One region of the Rhodocista pekingensis genome, then DNA from elsewhere that is predicted to be linked to it. Evidence: predicted binding sites of a transcription regulator. Region 1 holds the regulator's gene; the other holds the start of a gene.
The links. The regulator PhoB, encoded in region 1, activates phosphate uptake and scavenging genes when phosphate is short. The targets are predictions, from matches to a motif close to TNTCATAAAACTGTCA.

Region 1 (3,882 bases):
GGATCGTCGCGGAAATTGTCGCCCATCTCGGAGGCGGCGGCCGCCTCCATCCGCAGGTCCATCTCCATCGCCACCGTCTCGGCGAAGGTGTCCACCACCTCCACCGGCTTCAGGCGCTTCAGCCGCGGTTGCAGCCAGAGCGCCAGATCGGCGAGCCAGTACATCAGGTCGATGTCCTGGCGGAAGGCCTGGGCGATGCCCGGCCGCAGCACCTTCACGGCCAGCCGGCGGCCGTCCGGCGCTTCGGCATAGTGGACCTGGGCGATCGAGGCCGCGGCCACCGGCTTCGGATCGAAGCGGGAGAACAGCACACCGATCGGCCGTTCCAGCTCCGACTCGATGATGGCGACAGCCTCGTCGGCCGGGAACGGGTCCAGCCGGTCGCGGAGCTGCGCCAGATCGGCCGCTACCGCGTCGCCCACCAGATCGGCGCGGGTGGACAGGGCCTGACCCAGCTTGACGAAGCTGGGGCCCAGCTCGGTCAGGGCGCGGGCCAGCCGCACCCCCGGCCGCCCGATGGCGTGCGGGTTGTTCAGCCGCCGGAGCACCCAGGCAACGCCGGGCGTGACATCGCTGTATTCATCCACCGCCAGCGCGCCGTGCTTGCCGAGCGTGCGGACGATCACGACGAGGCGCAGGAGATTGCGGGCGATGGTGATCATGGGCGCGCCTCCGCCGGGCGCACGCCCGGCCGGCCGGCGCGGAGAACCGCGGTCTGACTGGTCATCGTCCCTCGGGCGCCATGGCGCGGCGCCGGTTCCGTTCGTGCGTCTTCTCTGCCGGCGGCGGTCCCGCCGGCGCAGCACCGCCGGTCGCGCGGCAGTGCCAGGACAGGCGGTGCCAGGGCAGCCGTCACCGGGGCAGCCGTCACCGGGGCAGGCAGCGCCGGGGCAGCCCGACGGGCCGGGCGCCCTGGTCGTCCGTCATGCCGCAGCACCGGCCGCATCGGCTCAGACCCGCCAGGCGGAATGCACGGCGGCGATGCCGCCGGTCAGGTTCCGGTAGCGGACGCGGGCCAGGCCCGCCGCCTCGATCCGGCGGCACAGGGCCTCCTGCCGGGGGAAGCGCCGGATGCTTTCCACCAGATACTGGTAGCTCTCGCGGTCGCCGGCCACCATCTCGCCCAGCCGCGGCAGCACCCCGAAGGAGAAGCCGTCGTAGATCTCGCGGAAGATCGGCAGGGTGACGTGGCTGAACTCCAGGATGAACAGCCGGCCGCCCGGCCGCAGCACGCGCCGCGCCTCGGCCAGCGCCACGTCGATGTGGGTGACGTTCCGCAGGCCGAAGGCGATGGTGTAGGCATCCACCGAGCGGCTGGCGATGGGCAGCGCCTCGGCATTGCCGACCATCCAGTCGATGCCGGTGCCGTCGGAGCGCTGCGGCAGGCCGCGGTCGATGGCGCGGTCGCGGCCGACCCGGACCATGGCCTCGGTCAGGTCGCAGACCAGCACGCGGGAGCCCGGCGCCCGATTGGACAGGCGGAAGGCGATGTCGCCGGTGCCGCCGGCCACGTCCAGCAGGGTCTCGCCCGGCCGGGGATCGACCATGGAGACGAAGCTGTCCTTCCAGAGTCGGTGGATGCCCCCCGACATCAGGTCGTTCATCAGGTCGTAGCGCGTGGCGACGGAGGAGAAGACCCCCCGTACAAGCGGCGTCTTCTCCCGCGGGTCCACCTCGCGGAAGCCGAAGAAGCGGGACTCCTGTCCCGGCGGGGGCGTGGTCTCAGTCATGCGCGGCACCCTAGCGCAGCGCGCGCGGGCACGGAAGCGGGCGCGGCAAATAGCTACGCTTTTTCAAAAGGAGTTGACCCGGAAGCGGCCGCCGCCCGGCCGGCGCTCAGAGCGTGTTCTGGTCGAGCGCGTAGCCGGCGGAGCGGACGGTGCGGATCAGGTCCTGGTCGTCGGTCTCGTTCAGCGCCTTGCGCAGACGCCGGATGTGGACGTCCACGGTGCGCGGCTCGACATAGACGTCGTGGCCCCAGACCACGTCCAGGAGCTGCTCGCGGCTGAAGACGCGGCCGGGATGCTGCATGAAGTGGCGCAGCAGGCGGAACTCCGTCGGCCCCAGATGCACGTCGCGGCCGTTGCGGCGGACCCGGTGCGCGGCCAGATCCATCACCACGTCGGCGAAGCGCAGCAGCTCCTCCGCCAGCCCTGGTGCGGCGCGGCGCAGCACGGCGCGCATGCGGGCGACCAGCTCGGTCGGGCTGAACGGCTTGGCGATGTAGTCGTCCGCCCCGCTGTTCAGGCCGCGGACCTTGTCCGCCTCCTCGCCGCGGGCGGTCAGCATGATGACGGGCGTGTCGCGGGTCTTCGGGTTGCGCCGGAGCTGGCGGCAGACCTCCAGCCCGCTCATCAGCGGCAGCATCCAGTCCAGCAGCACCAGATGCGGCGCCTGCTCGTTGGCCAGCAGCAGCGCCTCCTCCCCGTCGCTGGCGGAGATGACGCGGAAGCCCTCCTTCTCCAGATTGTACTTCAGCAGGGTGACGAGATCCGCCTCATCCTCGACGATCAGGATCAGGGGCTTCAGGGCTGAGTTCATGGCGGGTCCGGCTAACGTCAGTCGATCACTCGGGCAGGCAGTAACTTGGTGAGCAGTCCCTCGGTGAGCGGTCACCGCGCCCCCCGGGCCGGTCAGGGCGCCGCCGGGGTCTCGGGCGAGACGACGGCGAAGCTCGACTCGTCGCCCTTGGGCCGGTCGGTGGCGAGCGGCTGGCCGACGATCAGGAAATGGATCGTCTCCGCGATGTTGGTCGCGTGGTCGCCCGCCCGCTCCAGGTTCTTGGCGATGAACAGCAGATGCGTGCAGGGGGTGATGTTGCGCGGGTCCTCCATCATGTAGGTCAGGACCTCGCGGAACAGGCTGGTGTAGAGATCGTCCAGCTCCTCGTCGCGGTGCCAGGCGGCGATGGCCTTCTCCAGGTCGCGGTCGACATAGGCGTCGAGCACTTCCTTCAGCATCTCCTGCACCAGCTTGCCCATGCGCGGGATGGCCGAGGCCGGGCGGACGGCGGGCAACTGGGCGAGCGCGATCGAGCGCTTGGCGATGTTGGCGGCGTAGTCGCCGGTGCGCTCCAGATCGGCGGAGATCTTGAGCGCCGCCAGGATCTCGCGCAGGTCGCTGCCCATCGGCTGGCGCAGGGCCAGCATGCGGATGGTCTCCTGCTCGATCTGGCGCTCGTAATCGTCCAGCCGGTTGTCGGACTGCATGACGCGGCCGGCCAGATCGACATCGCGGCGGGTCACCGCCTGCACGGCCGCGTCCACCTGCGCCTCGGCCACGCCGCCCATCTGGGTGATCAGGCCGGAGAGCCGCCGCAGTTCCTGTTCGAAAGACTTGACGGTGTGTTCGGTGGCCATGCTGACCCCTTGTCCTGCTGGCGGCCCGCGCGGGGCCGGGCGCCGTGCCGGCTCAGCCGAAGCGGCCGGTGATGTAGCCCTGGGTGCGCTCGTCGCGCGGGTTGGTGAAGATCTCCTCGGTCTCGCCGACCTCGACCATGTCGCCCAGGTGGAAGAAGGCCGTGCGCTGCGAGACGCGGGCGGCCTGCTGCATGTTGTGGGTGACGATGATGATGGTGAAAGCCTGGCGCAGCTCGTCGATCAGCTCCTCGATGTGCGCCGTGGCGATGGGGTCGAGCGCCGAGCAGGGCTCGTCCATCAGGATCACCTCGGGGCTGACCGCGATGGCGCGGGCGATGCACAGGCGCTGCTGCTGGCCGCCGGACAGGCCGGTGCCCGGCTCCAGCAGGCGGTCCTTCACCTCGTTCCAGAGGCCGGCGCGGCGCAGCGAGGTCTCGACGATCTGGTCGAACTCGTCCTTGCGGGTGGCAAGGCCGTGCAGCCGCGGCCCGTAGACGATGTTGTCGTAGATCGACTTGGGGAA
Region 2 (3,882 bases), on a different contig from region 1:
GCGGCGGCGAGGCGGCTGCCGCTCATCGGACGCCCCCGGGGATCGGGAGGCCGCGGACGGACGGACGGGGCTCGGTCATGGCGGATCGCACGGCTGCGGGAACGGACGGCGTATAACGCCCGGCGGTCCCCGGCCGGCACGGCGCGGTCCGGCTAGCCCCGAAGAACAGGCGCGGGAACGAACAGGAGTGCGGACGGCGGAAGACGCCCCCGGCGACTCCCGGCCGGCGACTCCCGGCCGGCGACTCCCGGATTGCATCGGCCGGGCGATGGCGGCATGTTCAGTTCATCATTCTGTCGCCTGCGCCGCTGCGGCCCCTGCCCCTGCCGGATCAGGCGCGGGAGAGAGACAGATGCGTCAGTCGCGCCAGACCGACCAGCATGGCCGGCCGATCACCCTTTACGGTGCCGAGGACTGGCCCGCGCTGCGCCGAGCCGGCCGTCTGGCCGCCGAGGCGCTGGACCATGTCGCCGGCCTGATCCGCCCGGGGCTCAGCACCGCCGAGCTGGACCGCCAGTGCGAAGCCTGGATGCGGGAACGCGGGGCGGTGCCCGCCACCCTGGGCTATCACGGCTACCGCCATGCGAGCTGCATCTCCATCAACCATGTCGTCACCCACGGCGTGCCGTCGGAGGACAAGCGGCTGGTGGAGGGCGACATCGTCAATGTCGATCTCTCCCCGATCCTGGACGGCTGGTTCGGCGACAGCAGCCGGACCTACTTCGTCGGCGAGCCCTCGCCGCTGGCGCGGCGGCTGACCCGCACGGCCTGGCGGGCGATGTGGGCGGGGATCGAGGCGGTGCGCCCCGGCGCCCGCATGGGCGATGTCGGCCACGCCATCGAAGCGGCGGCCCGCGCCGAAGGCTTCACCGTCGTGCGCGACTTCTGCGGCCACGGCATCGGCCGCGTCTTCCACGACGCGCCGGAGGTGCTGAACTTCGGCCGGCCGGGCACCGGCGTGCTGCTGGAGCCGGGCATGGTCTTCACCATTGAGCCGATGGTGAACGCCGGCGGAGCGGCCGTGAAGGTGATGGCCGACAAGTGGACGACCGTGACCCGCGACCGTTCCCTCTCCGCCCAGTTCGAGCACATGGTGGGCGTCACCGAGACGGGGGTGGAGGTCTTCACCCGCTCCCCCGCCGGGCTGGACGGCGAGCCGGCCTGATCCCCTACGCCGCCGCGGCTTCCCGCTCCCGGCGGACGGGCGGCGGCGCGATCACGGGCAGGCCGGAGGGGGCCAGCGCGATCTCCACCGGCAGGCGGGCGATCACGTCGCCGTCGCCCTGCACCGGCTCGCCCGCCGGGCCGTCGATGCCGACGCGCACGGCCGGCAGGACCCGGAAGCCGGGCAGCCGCTCCAGCAGCCCCAGCACCATCCCGGCCGAATAGGCGAGCGCCGCCGCCCGGCCGCCACACTCGAACAGGCAGGCGTGGAGCTGCGGCCGGCCCAGATCGGCCTGCGGGGCCAGCACGAAACGGCCACCGTAGAAGTGTCCCTTGGCGACGATGCAGGAGGCGGCGCGGACCCGCTCCACCCCGCCCGCGGCATCCTCCACCGTCACGGTGTAGTCCGGCCGCGGGCCGGCCAGGAGCCGCCCCATCGTCTCCACCACATAGGCGCCCTTGCCGGTCAGGCGCTTGAGCCGGGGGTTCACCCCCTCCACCACCGCCGCGTCCAGACCGGCACCGGCCATCATGGTGAACAGGCGGCCACCGGCCCTGCCCGGATGGATCAGCCGCACCGGCCCCGCGGCCAGGAGCGCCGCCAGCGCCGCCGGCCGGTCCGGCAGACCCAGCTCTCCGGCCAGCACGTTGGCCGTGCCCAGGGGGATCACCCCCAACGGCAGCGGCACCGGCCGCGCCCCCAGCCCGTTGACCACCTCGTTGACGGTCCCGTCCCCGCCCGCGGCGACCACGGCGTCCACGCCCGCCGCCTCCCGGGCGAAGCGTTCGGCATCGCCGCGGGCGGCGGTCTCCCGCAGCTCCAGCCGGCAGCCGGAGTCGCGCAGGGCGTGGACGGTCCGGCGCAGGAAACCGGGGCGGCGGAAGCCGGCGGTCGGGTTGTGGATCAGCAGCAGGCGGCGGCCGGCCCCCGGCAGGGTGTGGGGCAGGCCCGGCAGAGGGGAAGCAACGAGGGTCACCACGGCTCCATGTTACAGCAATGTGAAAAATACATGAAACACAAAAGTCATCATCATGAAGGCTTGAAGAAATCTGCCTGTGGAATGTGACAACGCGAATCAAGCCTTTGTCTTCGGATATAGCTAGATGTATACCGCCGTCAATTTTACAAGCACCAGCCATTCCATCCCTGGTCACGGACCATCTGCAAAGGGAGCCGCGCCATGCAGGCCGAGGAGACCGCCAGACAGTACCGGAGCATCTGGCTGTCGGACATCCATCTGGGCACCCGCGGCTGTCAGGCCGACTTCCTTCTGGATTTCCTGCGCCACAACGAGTCCGAGTACCTGTATCTGGTCGGCGACATCGTGGACGGCTGGCGCCTGCGCAAATCCTGGTACTGGCCGCAGAGCCACAATGACGTGGTGCAGAAGATCCTGCGCCGGGCCCGCAAGGGGGCGAAGGTCTTCCTGATCCCGGGCAACCATGACGAGGCGTTCCGGGAGTTCATCGGGCTCCAGTTCGGCGGCGTGGCGATCCAGGAGGACACGGTCCACGTCACCGCCGACGGCCGCCGCCTGCTGGTGATCCACGGCGACCAGTTCGACGCGGTGGTTCGCTACGCCAAGTGGCTTGCGCATGTGGGGGACACTGCCTACGTCCTGCTCCTGGGCATCAACACGGGCTTCAACTGGGTCCGGCGGAAGCTCGGGTTCCCGTACTGGTCCATCAGTGCCTACCTGAAGCACCGGACCAAGAAGGCGGTCGAGTTCATCGGGGACTTCGAGAAGGCGCTGGCCGACGAGGCCCGTCGCCGGCAGGTGGACGGGGTGATCTGCGGCCACATCCACCATGCCGAGATGCGGGACATGGACGGGGTGCTCTACTGCAACGACGGGGACTGGGTCGAGTCATGCACCGCCTTGGTGGAGCACGAGAACGGAAAGCTCGAAATCATCAACTGGGCCGAGGTTATCCGGGCGCGGGCGGCGATGAAGGTCGCGGCGTGAAGATCCTGATCGTCACGGACGCCTGGTTCCCGCAGGTCAACGGCGTGGTGCGGACCCTGGCGACGACCCGGGCCGAGCTGGAGAAGATGGGGCACACCGTGGAGGTGATCGCCCCCGACCGCTTCCGTACCCTGCCGCTGCCCACCTATCCCGAGATCCGGGTGGCCATCCGGCCGGGCCGACGGCTGGCCCGGATGATCGAGGAGGCGCGGCCCGACGCCATCCACATCGCCACGGAAGGGCCGCTGGGCTTCGCCGCGCGGCGCTTCTGCCTGCGCTACCGCATCCCCTTCACCACCGCCTACCACACCCGCTTCCCCGAATATGTCCGCGACCGGGCACCGATCCCGCTGGCGCTGACCTATGCCATCGTGCGCCGGTTCCATGCCCCGGCGCATTCCGTGATGGTCGCCACCCCCTCCATCGAGCACGACCTCCGGGCGCGCGGCTTCCGCAACATCCGGCGCTGGACCCGCGGCGTGGACACGGAGCTGTTCCGGCCGCGGCCGGAGGTGAAGGGAACGGCCCTGCTGGACCTGCCGCGGCCGATCTTCCTCTATGTCGGCCGGGTGGCGGTGGAGAAGAACATCGAGTCCTTCCTGAAGCTGGACCTGCCCGGCAGCAAGGTCGTGGTCGGCGACGGGCCGCAGCGGGCCGAATTACAGGCGCGCTACCCGAAGGTCCACTTCGCCGGGGCGCAGCATGGCGAGGATCTGGCCCGGCACTACGCGGCGGCCGACGTCTTCGTCTT

Region 2: a site for PhoB is predicted at 2,154-2,169, ahead of ACFQPS_RS11110 (diacylglycerol/lipid kinase family protein). Genes of this name have one in related genera too.

What each region holds. Positions count from the first base shown of each region.
Region 1 covers NZ_JBHTCM010000018.1:133,804-137,685, reverse strand. Annotated here, with positions in the region: gene ubiB (2-polyprenylphenol 6-hydroxylase) at 1-662, opposite strand, end outside; gene ACFQPS_RS16050 (class I SAM-dependent methyltransferase) at 951-1,730, opposite strand; gene phoB (phosphate regulon transcriptional regulator PhoB) at 1,837-2,541, opposite strand; gene phoU (phosphate signaling complex protein PhoU) at 2,634-3,359, opposite strand; gene pstB (phosphate ABC transporter ATP-binding protein PstB) at 3,412-3,882, opposite strand, start outside.
Region 2 covers NZ_JBHTCM010000010.1:605,766-609,647, forward strand. Annotated here, with positions in the region: gene ACFQPS_RS11100 (lipopolysaccharide biosynthesis protein) at 1-26, opposite strand, end outside; gene map (type I methionyl aminopeptidase) at 353-1,165, shown strand; gene ACFQPS_RS11110 (diacylglycerol/lipid kinase family protein) at 1,170-2,141, opposite strand; gene ACFQPS_RS11115 (UDP-2,3-diacylglucosamine diphosphatase) at 2,346-3,131, shown strand; gene ACFQPS_RS11120 (glycosyltransferase family 4 protein) at 3,128-3,882, shown strand, end outside.